Linked DNA regions of Variovorax paradoxus. The protein of the gene in region 1 interacts with the protein of each later gene in a pairwise test. Links are inferred from orthologs where the notes say so. Each region holds a gene or a part of one and is shown on either strand. Other genes may lie near its edges.

Evidence for each region.
Region 2: the proteins of AACL56_RS04245 (region 1) and ftsA interact in binary tests that used the Escherichia coli proteins (3 or more experiments, as listed by UniProt). The link is inferred for Variovorax paradoxus from one-to-one orthologs.
Region 3: the proteins of AACL56_RS04245 (region 1) and ftsZ interact in binary tests that used the Escherichia coli proteins (3 or more experiments, as listed by UniProt). The link is inferred for Variovorax paradoxus from one-to-one orthologs.
Region 4: the proteins of AACL56_RS04245 (region 1) and AACL56_RS18400 interact in binary tests that used the Escherichia coli proteins (3 or more experiments, as listed by UniProt). The link is inferred for Variovorax paradoxus from one-to-one orthologs.

Annotation. Positions count from the first base shown.
Region 1 is NZ_LR743507.1:900,207-903,875, reverse strand. Bases 226-3,147 are described here. They hold AACL56_RS04245 (rod shape-determining protein), read right to left. Parts: upstream 2,248-3,147; coding sequence 1,204-2,247; downstream 226-1,203. Other genes in these bases: gatA (Asp-tRNA(Asn)/Glu-tRNA(Gln) amidotransferase subunit GatA), read left to right, coding at 2,762-3,147; gatC (Asp-tRNA(Asn)/Glu-tRNA(Gln) amidotransferase subunit GatC), read left to right, coding at 2,463-2,762; mreC (rod shape-determining protein MreC), read right to left, coding at 226-1,027. Also shown: rod shape-determining protein MreD, read right to left, coding at 1-71; more of mreC, read right to left, coding at 68-225; more of gatA, read left to right, coding at 3,148-3,669. UniProt on the Escherichia coli protein: Forms membrane-associated dynamic filaments that are essential for cell shape determination. Acts by regulating cell wall synthesis and cell elongation, and thus cell shape.
Region 2 is NZ_LR743507.1:1,651,044-1,654,614, forward strand. The notes cover bases 748-3,571. They hold ftsA (cell division protein FtsA), read left to right. Parts: upstream 748-1,456; coding sequence 1,457-2,686; downstream 2,687-3,571. Other genes in these bases: AACL56_RS07375 (cell division protein FtsQ/DivIB), read left to right, coding at 748-1,428; ftsZ (cell division protein FtsZ), read left to right, coding at 2,854-3,571. Outside these bases: AACL56_RS07370 (D-alanine--D-alanine ligase), read left to right, coding at 1-637; more of AACL56_RS07375, read left to right, coding at 640-747. UniProt on the Escherichia coli protein: Essential cell division protein that assists in the assembly of the Z ring. May serve as the principal membrane anchor for the Z ring.
Region 3 is NZ_LR743507.1:1,653,189-1,656,750, forward strand. The notes cover bases 1-2,815. They hold ftsZ (cell division protein FtsZ), read left to right. Parts: upstream 1-708; coding sequence 709-1,923; downstream 1,924-2,815. Other genes in these bases: ftsA (cell division protein FtsA), read left to right, coding at 1-541; lpxC (UDP-3-O-acyl-N-acetylglucosamine deacetylase), read left to right, coding at 2,228-2,815. In the rest of the region: more of lpxC, read left to right, coding at 2,816-3,151; AACL56_RS07395 (hypothetical protein), read left to right, coding at 3,166-3,342; AACL56_RS07400 (hypothetical protein), read left to right, coding at 3,410-3,562. UniProt on the Escherichia coli protein: Essential cell division protein that forms a contractile ring structure (Z ring) at the future cell division site. The regulation of the ring assembly controls the timing and the location of cell division.
Region 4 is NZ_LR743507.1:3,953,472-3,957,200, reverse strand. Bases 503-3,484 are described here. They hold AACL56_RS18400 (helix-turn-helix domain-containing protein), read left to right. Parts: upstream 503-1,494; coding sequence 1,495-2,475; downstream 2,476-3,484. Other genes in these bases: ispG (flavodoxin-dependent (E)-4-hydroxy-3-methylbut-2-enyl-diphosphate synthase), read left to right, coding at 2,475-3,484; pilW (type IV pilus biogenesis/stability protein PilW), read left to right, coding at 648-1,502; rlmN (23S rRNA (adenine(2503)-C(2))-methyltransferase RlmN), read left to right, coding at 503-643. Outside these bases: more of rlmN, read left to right, coding at 1-502; more of ispG, read left to right, coding at 3,485-3,729.

The DNA.
Region 1 (3,669 bases):
ACCAGGCTCGTCCACATGAAGAAGGGGCTGACGGGCAGCAGCAGCTGCTGCTGGCCTGGACGCTTGATCAACGGCGCTCTCCCGGCTTCTTCTCGTTCTTGCCGGCCCCGGGCTTGCCCTCGGGCCGCTTGCGCGGCGCGGCAGCCGGTGCGGGCGGCGGCGGCGCGGCCGGATTGCCCGTGGGTGCGAGCACCAGCACGTAGCGCGCAGCGGTCACGTGGGCCAGCGGCACGCAGTAGATGCGCGCGAAGGCCGAATCGGCGCGGCGTTCGATGCGCTCGATCTTCGCCACCGGCAGGCCGGCGGGGTAGATGCCGTCGACACCGCTGGTGGAAAGCAGGTCGCCCTCCTGCAGGTCGGCGTTGGCGGCCATGAAGCGCAGCTCCAGCCCGCCGCCGTGGGCCGAGGCATCGCCGAAGGCCACGCTGCGCACGCCCGTACGGGTGTTCTGCACGGGAATGGACAGGTCTCGGTCGATCACGAGCGTGACCTCGCTCGTGAAGGGCAGCACCTGGGTGACCTGGCCGAGCACGCCGCGCGAATCGATCACCGGCGAGCCGGGCTGTATGCCCTGGGCGAGCCCCTGGTCGACGACGATCTTGCGGGTGTAGGGGTCGGCCGCGTCATAGAGCACCTCGGCGGCGCGGCCCGGCGTGGTAGTGGTCTGGCGCAGCTCGAGCAACTCGCGCAGTCGGGCGTTGTCCTGCGCCAGCGTGTCGGCCTGGGCGGCGCGTTCGGCCTGCATCATGAGTGCCTTGCGGGCGTCTTCCTCGTTGCGCTGCGCGGTCTGCAGGTCTTCGAGATAGCGCCCGCCACCGAGCACCACCTGCACCGGTTTCAGCGCCACCCATTGCACCGGGTACAGCACGGCGCCGAAGGCCGCGCGGATCGGCTGAACGATGTGGAAGCGGGCGTCCGCCACCATGAGGAACAGGGCCAATGCGCCGAAGAAGATCAGCTTGCTGAGCGCCGACTGCCCCTGGTTGAACAGGGGTGGCGCTGTGCGATCGAGCGTGCCCAGAGGCATGAATTCGGCCTAGCCTAGTTTTCACCGCGCCGTGCGCGACTTGCAACGCAGGAAATTAACACACGATCCATTGCCAGGAATACCGCGGAACCGGCTTTGCCGGGCCGCGGGCATTGCCCTGGGCAGGGGATTGGCGCAACGACGCGAAGTGCGCGAAGCCTGGGGGTGTACCTTGGTTATTCGCTCGTGAAGATGCTGCCGAGACGGTCCATGCGCTCGAGAGCGATGCCGCAGCCGCGCACCACGCAGGTCAGCGGATCTTCGGCGACCAGCACCGGCAGGCCGGTTTCCTCGGCCAGCAGGCGGTCGAGGTCGCGCAGCAGCGCACCGCCGCCGGTCAGCATCATGCCGCGCTCGGCGATGTCGGCGCCCAGTTCGGGAGGGGTCTGCTCGAGCGCGTTCTTCACGGCCGAGACGATGTTGTTGAGCGGATCGGTCAGGGCTTCCAGCACTTCGTTGCTGCTGATGGTGAAGCTGCGCGGCACGCCTTCGGAAAGGTTGCGGCCCTTGACTTCCATTTCCTTGACTTCGGAGCCCGGGAAGGCCGAGCCGATGTTCTTCTTGATGACTTCGGCCGTCGGCTCGCCGATCAGCATGCCGTAGTTGCGGCGGATGTAGTTGATGATGGCTTCGTCGAAGCGGTCGCCGCCCACGCGGACCGAGCCCTTGTAGACCATGCCGCCCAGCGAGATGACGCCCACCTCGGTGGTGCCGCCGCCGATGTCGACCACCATCGAGCCCGAGGCTTCGCTGACGGGCAGGCCGGCGCCGATGGCTGCCGCCATGGGTTCCTCGATGAGGTAGACCGACGTGGCGCCTGCGGCCTCGGCCGCGTCCTTGATGGCGCGGCGCTCGACCTGAGTGGAGCCGCAGGGCACGCAGATGATGATGCGGGGGCTCGGCGTGAGCAGCGTGCGCGGGTGCACCATCTTGATGAACTGCTTGATCATCTGCTCGGTGATCACGAAGTCTGCAATGACGCCGTCCTTCATCGGGCGGATCGCCTCGATGTTGCCGGGCACCTTGCCCAGCATGGCCTTGGCCTCGCGGCCGACGGCCTGGATCACCTTCTTGCCGTGCGGGCCGCCTTCGTGGCGGATCGCGACGACGGAGGGCTCGTCCAGCACGATGCCCTTGTTGCGGGCGAATATGAGGGTGTTGGCGGTGCCGAGGTCGATCGCAAGGTCGGTGGAGAAGTACCGACGGAAAGCTCCAAACATGTGCGGAATCCTCTGAGCACGGCCTGCGCATCGGCAGGTCGTCGCTCTATTTTTTGAGTCGTTTGACGGGGTGGATTGATCGTTTTTGGCGCAAAAGCCGGCGCGTTCGCGGGGGTTGCGGCAAAGGCGGGATAATACCCGAATCCCCTCTGATTCCTGTATTAGCACCCGCTTCGGCGTGCGATTCCCCCCGCTTTTTTGGGCCGTTCCGTTCTATGTCACTTTCCGCTTCCGATATTGCGCGCATCGCCTCGCTGGCGAGGCTGCAGCTCGCTCCTGACGAAAGCGAGCGCATGCTCAGCCAGATCAACGGCTTCTTCGACCTGGTCGAACGCATGCGTTCCGTGGACACCTCCGGTGTCGAGCCGCTGGCCCATCCCGTGGCCGCCCTCGAAGACATCACGCTGCGCCTGCGCGACGACGTGGTGAGCGAACCCGACAACCGCGAAGCCAACCAGAAGAGCGCCCCGGCCGTCGAAGCCGGCCTGTTCCTCGTGCCCAAGGTGATCGAATGATGAGCAGCGGTGAATTGCACCAATTGAGCGTGGTCGCGCTGGCCAAGGCACTGGCCGAGCGCAAGGTCTCGGCCGTCGAGGCTTCGCAGGCTTTCCTGGGCCGCATGAAGGCCCACGAGTCGCTCGGCACCTTCGTCGACGTGAACGAAGAAGCCACGCTGGCCCAGGCCCGCGCCGCCGACGCGCTGATCGCCGCGGGCAACGCCCCGGCACTGGCCGGCGTGCCGATCGCGCACAAGGACATCTTCGTCACCACCGATTTCGCCACAACAGCCGGCTCGAAGATGCTCGCGGGCTACCGCTCGCCATTCGACGCGACCGTGGTGAAGCGCCTGGCCGAGGCCGGCGCCGTCACGCTGGGCAAGCTGAGCTGCGACGAGTTCGCGATGGGCTCGGCCAACGAGAACGTCGCCGTGCCCGCAGTCGGCCACGACAAGGCCGTGCCGGTGCGCAATCCCTGGAACCGCGAGCGCATTCCGGGCGGCTCGTCGGGCGCCAGCGCGGCCGCCGTTGCCGCGCGCCTGGCCCCCGCGGCCACCGGCACCGACACCGGCGGCTCGATCCGCCAGCCCGCTTCGTTCTGCGGCGTGACCGGCATCAAGCCGACCTATGGCCGCGCCTCGCGCTACGGCATGGTGGCCTTTGCCTCGAGCCTCGACCAGGCCGGCCCGATGGCGCGCTCGGCCGAGGACTGCGCGCTGCTGCTGTCGGCCTTCTGCGGTCCCGACCTCGACCGCGACTCCACCTCGCTCGACAAGCCCGCCGAAAACTTCGGCCGCTCGCTGAACGACTCGCTCGAAGGCCTGCGCATCGGCGTGCCGAAGGAGTTCTTCGGCGAAGGCGTCGCACCCGGCGTGCGCGCGGCGGTCGATGCGGCGCTTGCGGAGTACGAGAAGCTCGGCGCGAA
Region 2 (3,571 bases), 750 kb from region 1 along the record:
GGCCGACGGCCTGCCGACGCCCAAGTACGTGCGCCTGGCGTTCGACCAGCAAAGCCGCGAGCAGGTCATGGCCGTGCCCGACGTGCTCGGCCTGCCGCTGATCGTGAAGCCGCCGCGCGAGGGTTCCTCCATCGGCGTGACCAAGGTCGAGGGCTACTCGCAGATGCAGGACGCGGTGACGCTGTCGGCGAAGTACGACGCCGACGTGCTGTGCGAGGAATTCATCGAAGGCGAGGAAGTGACCTGCGCTGTGCTCGGCCAGGGGCTGGACGCGCGCGCGCTGCCGGTGGTGCGCATCAGCGCGCCCGAGGGCGCCTACGACTACCAGAACAAGTACTTCACCGACGACGTGAAGTACCAGTGCCCGAGCGGCCTGCCCGAGGCCGAGGAGCACGAGATCCAGCGCATCGCGCTGGCTGCGTACCGCACGCTCGGCTGCCGCGGCTGGGGCCGCGCCGACGTGATGATCCGCGCAAGCGACCGCAAGCCCTTCCTGCTGGAGATGAACACCTCGCCGGGCATGACCAGCCATTCGTTGGTGCCGATGTCCGCGCGCGCCGCGGGCATCCCCTACGAGGAGCTGTGCGTGCGCGTGCTGGCATCGGCGTCGCTCGACGCCACGGGAGGCTCGCGATAGCCATGGCCGACAGCATCCCCGCGCCCTTCGACGTCAAGCTCATGAACATCGTCGCGAACATCGCCTTCGCGATGGTGGCGCTCATGCTGCTGGCGGCGGGCGCCTGGTGGGTGCTGCGCCAGCCGTTCTTCCCCATCGGCGGCATCAAGGTGGACGGCGAGGTGACGCACAACAACGCCGTCACGCTGCGTGCCAACGTGGCGCCGCAGCTCAAGGGCAACTTCTTCACCATCGACCTGGCGCGCGCGCGCGCGGCCTTCGAGTCGGTGCCTTGGGTGCGCAGCGCCGTGGTGCGCCGCGAGTTTCCGAACCGGCTGCATGTGACGCTGACCGAGCAGGTGCCCGTGGCCACATGGGGCGACGACGCGGGCTCGAAGCTGATCAACGGTTTCGGCGACGTGTTCGAGGCCAACGTGGCCGAGGTGGACGACAACCTGCCGCGCCTGGACGGACCGATCGAGCAGGCCGGTCAGGTGCTGGGCATGTACCGCGTGCTGCAGCCGCAGTTCCAGCCCTACGACCTGGGCATCGACGAGCTCACGCTGTCGAGCCGTGGCAGCTGGAAGGTGGTGCTCGACAGCGGTGCCGAGATCGAACTGGGCCGCGGCCAGAGCGAAGAGGTGACCGCCCGGCTGCAACGGTTCCTGAAGACCGTGACCCAGGTCGCGGGCCAGTACCGCCGCACGGTGGCGGATGTCGAGGGCGCGGACCTGCGCCACAACGACGCGTATGCATTGCGGCTGCGCGGCGTCACCACGGTCTCGCCAGAGGCCCCAAGAAAAATCAAGTAGCGAATACCGAGGAATCGAGGACATATCAATGCCCAAAGAATACAAAGACCTGGTCGTAGGACTCGACATCGGCACCGCCAAAGTCATGGTGGTGGTGGCCGAGGTGCTGCCCGGCGGCGAGCTCAAGCTGGCCGGCCTCGGCATCGCGCCGAGCAACGGGTTGAAGCGTGGCGTGGTGGTGAACATCGATGCCACGGTGCAGAGCATCCAGCAGGCGCTGAAGGAGGCCGAGCTGATGGCCGACTGCAAGATCAGCCGCGTCTACACCGGCATCACCGGCAGCCACATCCGCGGCATCAACTCGAGCGGCATGGTGGCCGTGAAGGACAAGGAAGTGACGCCCGCCGACGTGGCGCGCGTGGTGGAGACGGCGCGCGCCATCAACATCTCGAGCGACCAGCGGCTGCTGCTCGTGGAGCCGCAGGAGTTCGTGATCGACGGCCAGGACGTGAAGGAGCCGATCGGCATGAGCGGCATGCGCCTTGAAGCCAAGGTGCACATCGTGACCGGCGCGCAGAGCGCGGCCGAGAACATCATCAAGTGCGTGCGCCGCTGCGGCCTCGAGGTCGACCAACTCATGCTCAACCCGCTGGCCTCGAGCCAGGCGGTGCTGACGGAAGACGAGCGCGAGCTCGGCGTGGTGCTGGTGGACATCGGCGCCGGCACGACCGACGTGGCGATCTTCACCAACGGCGCGATCCGCCACACGGCGGTGATCCCGATCGCGGGCGATCTCATCACGAGCGACATCGCAATGGCGCTGCGCACGCCCACCAAGGATGCAGAAGACATCAAGGTCGAGAACGGCTATGCCAAGCAGCTGCTGGCCGACCCCGACACGCAGGTCGAGGTGCCCGGCCTGGGCGACCGCGGCCCGCGCATGCTGAGCAAGCAGGCTCTGGCGGGCGTGATCGAGCCGCGCATCGAGGAAATCTTTTCGCTCGTGCAGCAGGTGGTGCGCGAGTCGGGCTATGAGGAAGTGCTTTCGTCGGGCGTGGTGCTCACTGGCGGCAGCGCGGTGATGCCCGGCATGGTCGAGCTCGGCGAGGACATCTTCCTGAAGCCCGTGCGAAGAGGCATCCCGAAGTATTCCAGCGCGTTGTCCGACATGGTTGCACAGCCTCGCGCCGCTACAGTCATGGGCCTTCTCGAAGAGGCTCGCTTCGCACGCATGCGCGGCTTCAAGGTCGCACAGAAGAATGGGTCGGTAAAGACTGCATTCGGACGTTTCAAGGACTTCATCGTGGGGAATTTCTGACGATGATCAAGTCTCCACTGTGGCTCGCGCGTGGCAGTCCACCCATGCATTTCAACGAGCGATGGCGACGAACAGGTCCACCATCCTGACGTGCGCATCGTTGATCTCGTCACGGCAAAAATATTCACAGATACAAAACGGCAACTGCAAGATTCAAGGAGTTAAGAATGACCATCGAAATGATCGAAGTCGAAGAGTTCAATCAGGGCACGCAGATCAAGGTGATCGGTGTTGGCGGTGGCGGCGGCAATGCAGTCGCCCACATGATGGAGCGCGGCGTGCAGGGCGTTCAGTTCGTCTGCGCGAACACCGACGCGCAGGCACTGCAACGCAGCAACGCGCACAAGATCATCCAGCTCGGCACCAGCGGCCTGGGCGCCGGCAGCAAGCCCGACAAGGGCCGTGAAGCGGCCGAGCTCGCGGTGGACGACATCCGCGCGGCCATCGACGGCGCGCACATGCTGTTCATCACGGCCGGCATGGGCGGCGGCACCGGCACCGGCGCTGCACCCGTGATCGCGCGCGTGGCGAAGGAAATGGGCATCCTTACCGTGGGCGTGGTCACCAAGCCCTTCGACTGGGAAGGCGGCCGTCGCATGACCAATGCCGACGCCGGCCTGACCGAGCTCGAAGCCAACGTCGACTCGCTCATCGTGGTGCTCAACGAGAAGCTGCTCGACGTGCTGGGCGAGGACGTCACGCAGGACGAAGCCTTCGCGCAAGCCAACGACGTGCTGAAAAACGCCGTGGGCGGCATCTCGGAAATCATCAACGAGTACGGCGGCGTGAACGTCGACTTCGAAGACGTGCGCACCGTAATGGGCGAACCCGGCAAGGCCATGATGGGCACGGCAGCCGCTGCAGGCCCGGACCGTGCGCGCATCG
Region 3 (3,562 bases), 750 kb from region 1 along the record:
CCCGATCGCGGGCGATCTCATCACGAGCGACATCGCAATGGCGCTGCGCACGCCCACCAAGGATGCAGAAGACATCAAGGTCGAGAACGGCTATGCCAAGCAGCTGCTGGCCGACCCCGACACGCAGGTCGAGGTGCCCGGCCTGGGCGACCGCGGCCCGCGCATGCTGAGCAAGCAGGCTCTGGCGGGCGTGATCGAGCCGCGCATCGAGGAAATCTTTTCGCTCGTGCAGCAGGTGGTGCGCGAGTCGGGCTATGAGGAAGTGCTTTCGTCGGGCGTGGTGCTCACTGGCGGCAGCGCGGTGATGCCCGGCATGGTCGAGCTCGGCGAGGACATCTTCCTGAAGCCCGTGCGAAGAGGCATCCCGAAGTATTCCAGCGCGTTGTCCGACATGGTTGCACAGCCTCGCGCCGCTACAGTCATGGGCCTTCTCGAAGAGGCTCGCTTCGCACGCATGCGCGGCTTCAAGGTCGCACAGAAGAATGGGTCGGTAAAGACTGCATTCGGACGTTTCAAGGACTTCATCGTGGGGAATTTCTGACGATGATCAAGTCTCCACTGTGGCTCGCGCGTGGCAGTCCACCCATGCATTTCAACGAGCGATGGCGACGAACAGGTCCACCATCCTGACGTGCGCATCGTTGATCTCGTCACGGCAAAAATATTCACAGATACAAAACGGCAACTGCAAGATTCAAGGAGTTAAGAATGACCATCGAAATGATCGAAGTCGAAGAGTTCAATCAGGGCACGCAGATCAAGGTGATCGGTGTTGGCGGTGGCGGCGGCAATGCAGTCGCCCACATGATGGAGCGCGGCGTGCAGGGCGTTCAGTTCGTCTGCGCGAACACCGACGCGCAGGCACTGCAACGCAGCAACGCGCACAAGATCATCCAGCTCGGCACCAGCGGCCTGGGCGCCGGCAGCAAGCCCGACAAGGGCCGTGAAGCGGCCGAGCTCGCGGTGGACGACATCCGCGCGGCCATCGACGGCGCGCACATGCTGTTCATCACGGCCGGCATGGGCGGCGGCACCGGCACCGGCGCTGCACCCGTGATCGCGCGCGTGGCGAAGGAAATGGGCATCCTTACCGTGGGCGTGGTCACCAAGCCCTTCGACTGGGAAGGCGGCCGTCGCATGACCAATGCCGACGCCGGCCTGACCGAGCTCGAAGCCAACGTCGACTCGCTCATCGTGGTGCTCAACGAGAAGCTGCTCGACGTGCTGGGCGAGGACGTCACGCAGGACGAAGCCTTCGCGCAAGCCAACGACGTGCTGAAAAACGCCGTGGGCGGCATCTCGGAAATCATCAACGAGTACGGCGGCGTGAACGTCGACTTCGAAGACGTGCGCACCGTAATGGGCGAACCCGGCAAGGCCATGATGGGCACGGCAGCCGCTGCAGGCCCGGACCGTGCGCGCATCGCCGCGGAACAGGCCGTGGCCTGCCCGCTGCTCGAAGGCATCGACCTCTCGGGCGCCAAGGGCGTGCTGGTGCTGGTGACTGCATCGAAGGGCTCGCTGAAGCTGAACGAATCGAAGCTGGCGATGAACACCATCCGCGCCTACGCTTCGCCGGACGCGCACGTGATCTACGGCGCCGCCTATGACGACAGCCTGGGCGACGAGATGCGCGTGACCGTGGTGGCCACGGGCCTGTCGCGTGCCGATGCACGCCGCCAGGCACCGACGCTCGAAGTGATCCGCACCGGCACCGACAACATCCCGTTCACCGTGCCGACGCTCGGTGGCGTGGGTCACGCCGGCGTGGGCGGCGGCAGCCAGCCCAACTACGACGGCATGGCCGTCCCCAGCGTGTGGCGCACGAACCGCACGATGGCCGCCGCGAAGGTGGACGCGCTGTCCTCGGGCGGCATGGACGACTTCGAGATCCCGGCCTTCCTGCGCCGCCAGGCCGACTGATACTGGCTCGCCCCCAGGCTGCGCGCACTTCGTGTCGCTTCGCCAACCCCCTGCCGGGGGCGACACCTGCGGCCCGGCAGAGCCGGTTCCGCGGTGTCTCGCGAAGAGGCCTGCGTACGCAGAGGGCACGAGGGTTCGCAAGGGGTTCGGGAAGACCTGAAAGGGACTTCCGCTGGCTCTACACGCTGCGTTCACTTCGTGCCCTTTGCGTCCACCGCGGGGGCTTTTCATAGAACCCATGTCTATCGGTGCCATAGCCAGGGGCATAGGGCGTCATGCCCGGCACGCGCCTAAAATCGCGGGCGTGCTGCAACAACGAACCCTCAAGTCGATCAGCCGCGCCGTGGGCGTGGGGCTTCACAGCGGCCAGCGCGTGGAGCTGACGCTGCGACCGGCTCCGGCCGACACGGGCATCGTGTTCCGGCGCGTCGACCTGCCGGAACCGGTCGACATCCGCATGACGGCCGAGTCGGTCACCGACACGCGCCTGGCGTCCACGGTCTCCACCGGCGGCGCGAAGGTGCAGACCGTCGAGCACATCATGTCTGCCTGCGCGGGCCTGGGCATCGACAACCTCTACATCGACATCACGGCCGACGAAGTGCCGATCCTCGACGGGTCGGCCTCGTCCTTCGTGTTCCTGCTGCAGAGCGCGGGCATCGCGCTGCAGAAGGCGCCGCGCCGCTTCATCCGCGTGACCCGCAAGGTCGAGGTGCGCGAAGGCGAGGGCGCCAACGAGAAGTGGGCGAGCCTGGAGCCGTACCACGGCTACAAGCTCAGCTTCGAGATCGACTTCGACCACCGCGTGGTGAACTCCACCGGCCAGCGCGTCGAGTTCGACCTGGGAACCGGCTCCTACAGCCGCGACATCGCGCGTGCACGCACATTCGGCTTCACCAAGGAGGTCGAGTACATGCGCAGCAAGGGCCTCGCGCTCGGCGGCGGCCTCGACAACGCCATCGTGATGGACGACACCAAGGTGCTCAATGCCGGCGGTCTGCGCTACGACGACGAGTTCGTGAAGCACAAGATCCTCGACGCCATGGGCGACCTGTACATCATCGGCAAGCCGCTGCTGGCCGCGTACACCGCGTTCCGCTCGGGCCATGCGCTCAACAACAAGCTGCTGCGCGAACTGCTCTCGCACAGCGATGCCTACGAAGTCGTGACCTTCGAGGACGAGAAGCGCGCGCCGCGCGGTTTCGGCGAAGTCGCGCGGGCCTGGTAGGCCTCGCCTCCACGATGCTCCTTTTCCGCTGGGCCATCCTGCTGCTCCTGCTGGTGGCCGGCGTGTGCTTCGCGTTCTATGCGGGCACCGGGCAGGTCAAGTACCGGCGCCTGGGCTGGATCGTGCTGAAGTGGACGCTGCTTGCGGCATTCGGCTTCTTCGCGGTGCTGATCGCCGAGCGCATCGCCTAGTTTGCATCGCCGGTCGCATGTCCGGAAACGGCATGCCGCATGGCACCGCGCCGCGCACGATGGCGCCATGAGCACATCCACCCCACCCACCCGCAATCCGTTCGGCGTGCAGGATGCGCCCGATCCGGACGGTGACGACATCGATACGTTCGCGGCCGGTGTCCGGCTCGACGGCTCGGCCTCCGACGACAACGCGAATGGCTGGGGCATCGCGCGAGAC
Region 4 (3,729 bases), 3.1 Mb from region 1 along the record:
GCAGAACTACTCGGCGCTCGTGCCTGCGCTGCGGACCATGCTCGACGACAACGCCTACGGGCTGTCGCGCCGTCGCGTGACGGTGTCGACCTCCGGCGTGGTGCCGATGATCGATCGCCTGGGCGCCGATTGCGCAGTGGCCATGGCCGTTTCGCTGCATGCGCCCAACGACGCGCTGCGCGACGACCTCGTGCCGCTGAATCGCAAGTACCCGATTGCAGAACTGCTCGAGGCTTGCAAGCGCTACCTCGTGCATGCGCCGCGCGACTTCATCACCTTCGAGTACTGCATGCTCGATGGCGTCAACGACCAGCCCGAGCATGCCCGCCAACTGATCGAGCTGGTGCGCACGCACGACGTGTCGTGCAAGTTCAACCTGATTCCTTTCAACCCGTTCCCGGCGTCGGGCCTTCTGCGTTCGCCGCAGCCTCGCGTGCTGGCATTCGCAAAGATGCTGAGCGAAGCCGGGATCGTGACCACCGTGCGCAAGACGCGCGGTGACGATATCGACGCCGCATGCGGACAACTCGCCGGCGACGTCAAGGACCGCACCCGTGCGGCCGAGCGCATGGCCCAGCGCCGCGCTGCAGAGCGACCCATCGTTTTGCATCCGGTTCGCAAGACCGCACCCCAGGAGCATTGACAGAATGAGCATGGCCTTTCCGATGACGACCGTGAATGCGCAGCGGCTGCTTGCCGTGGGCCTTGCCGGCGTCGCCGTGGCGTTACTGCTCTCGGGCTGCGTGAACACGCGGACCACCACAACCTCCTTGGCCGACAGCAGTTCGAGCAAGGGTAACGAGATCGTGACCGAATCGGACGAGAGTTCGCGGCAGCGCCGCGCTCGCCTTCGCATGGAGCTCGCGTCCGGCTACTTCGAGCAAGGGCAGACGACGGTCGCGCTCGACGAGATCAAGCAGGCGCTGGCCGCTGATCCGAACAATGCCGATGCTTACAACCTGCGTGGCCTGGTCTACATGCGACTGGACGACGCCGGCCTTGCGGAAGACAGTTTCCGTCGCGCCATCGCCATCAATCCGCGCGACGCCAATGCGCGCCACAACTACGGCTGGCTGCTGTGCCAGCAGAACCGCTTTGGCGACGCTGCCACGCAGTTCAACGAAGCGCTCGCCGTGCCGAGCTATGCCGACCGCGCCAAGACGCTCATGACCCAAGGCGTGTGCCAGCTCAAGGCGGGCCAGCGCGTCGAGGCCGAGCGCAGCCTCATGCAGGCGTACGAGATCGACGCCGGCAATCCGGTGGTCGGCTTCAATCTCGCATCGGTGCTCGCCCAACGCGAAGAGTGGTCGCGTGCGCAGTTCTACATTCGCCGCGTCAACAACAGTTCCGCAGCCAGTGCCGAAACGCTCTGGCTCGGCATCAGGATCGAACGAAAGCTCAACAACCGCGAGGCCGCTGCGCAGTTGGGAGGCCAGTTGCAACGACGTTTCCCCCAATCGCGGGAGGCATCAGCGTACGAGCGCGGGAATTTCAATGATTGATCGGGTTTCGGAGTTCGGCACTTCCGTGGCACAGCCGCTAGAGGAAGGCGACATCACGCACAAGACGGCCGGCGACCTGCTTCGCGAGGCGCGCGAAGCCCACGGATTGCACATCGAGATGGTGGCGGCCGCGTTGAAGGTGCCGCCGCAGAAGTTGCTTGCGCTCGAGGCGGACGACATCGCCTCGCTGCCCGATCCGGTCTTTGCGCGCGCATTGGCCAGCAGCGTGTGCCGCGCACTGCGCATCGATCCGGCGCCGGTGCTGGCCAAGCTGCCCACGACACAGAAGGTGTCGCTTGCGGAGGCCGACCGCACGCTCAAGACAAACATCTCCTCGGGCACGCCGCGCTGGAGCGGCAGCAGCAGCCGGTCGAGCGGCCTGCCTTCGCGTACGTTGCTCACCGTGGTCCTCCTGTTGCTGGTGGGGGCCGGCGCGCTCTTCTGGCTTCCGCAGTCGGTGTTCGACCAGATCGGCGCCTCGGTGTCACGCCTGACGGCTCGCAGCAGCGCCGACGCCGGCTCGGCCGCCAACGACCCTGCGGCAAGCGCCCCGTCGAGCTCTTCCGGCGTCGTGGCCGAAACCGTTCCCGCGCAGATCGTGGCGCCGAGCGGTCCTGTGAGCACGAATGCTCCGGCTGCACCCATGGCATCCGCCATACCCGGCGGCGCCGCTGCCACTGCTGCGGCCCCATTGGCAGCGGCTTCCGCGCCGGTGGCTCCAGTCGCTGGAGGCAGCCAGCAACTCGTCTTCGTTGCACGCGAGGAATGCTGGATCACCGTGACGGAAGCCGGCGGCAAGCAACTGCTACGCCGCAGCCTGAAGGCCGGCGAAACGGTCGGCCTGTCGGGTACGCTGCCGTTGTCGGTCGTGGTGGGCCGTGCGTCCAGCGTCGACGTGCAGGTTCGCGGACAACCTTTCGATCTGAAGCCTGTCACCAAGGGTGGCGGCGTGGCGCGTTTCGAGGTGAAGTGATGACGGACGACAGCCTTCCCGTGCCCATCGAATCGGCCGCGCCCAAGGCGCGACGCTCGCGCCAGGCCCGCGTGGTCTGGGGCCCGCGCGTGGTCACGGTCGGTGGCGACGCACCGGTGCGCGTGCAGTCGATGACCAACACCGATACGGTCGATGCCATCGGCACGGCCATCCAGGTGAAGGAGCTGGCCGTTGCGGGCTCCGAGATGGTCCGCATCACGGTCAATACGCCGGAAGCGGCGGCGCAGGTGCCGTACATCCGCGAGCAGCTCGATCGCATGGGCATCGACGTGCCGCTGGTCGGCGATTTCCACTACAACGGCCACCGGCTGCTGACCGACTACCCGGCTTGCGCGGAAGCGCTGAGCAAGTACCGCATCAACCCCGGCAACGTGGGCAAGGGCGACAAGAAGGACAAGCAGTTCGGCCAGATGATCGACGCGGCGATGCGCTGGAACAAGCCGGTGCGCATCGGCGTGAACTGGGGCAGCCTCGACCAGGAACTGCTCGCCAGCCTGATGGACGTCAACAGCGGCCGCGCCCAGCCCTGGGACGCCAAGCAGGTGATGTACGAGGCGCTCATCACCTCGGCCATCGAATCCGCCAGGCTGGCCGAGTCGATGGGCATGGATGGCAACCAGATCATCCTTTCGTGCAAGGTAAGCGGCGTGCAGGACCTGATTTCGGTCTACCGCGAACTGGCTCGCCGCTGCGACTACGCGCTGCATCTCGGCCTCACCGAGGCCGGCATGGGCACCAAGGGCACGGTGGCATCGGCCACGGCGCTGTCGATCCTGCTGCAGGAGGGCATCGGCGACACCATTCGCGTGTCGCTCACGCCGCAGCCGGGCGAGTCGCGCACGCAGGAGGTGGTGATCGCTTCCGAGATCCTGCAGGCGCTGGGCCTGCGCGTGTTCGTGCCGAGCGTCACCGCCTGTCCCGGATGCGGGCGCACCACCAGCACCACGTTCCAGGAACTGGCCAAGCAGATCGACGACTACCTGCGCATGCAGATGCCGGTCTGGCGCAAGAAGTATCCCGGCGTCGAAACGCTCAAGGTCGCGGTCATGGGCTGCATCGTCAACGGTCCCGGCGAGAGCAAGCACGCCGACATCGGCATCAGCCTGCCCGGCAACGGCGAGGCACCTGCCGCGCCGGTCTTCATCGACGGTGAAAAGGCGCTCACGCTGCGCGGCGACAATATCGCCAACGAGTTCCACCAGCTCGTCGAAACCTACATCGAAAAGCGCTTCG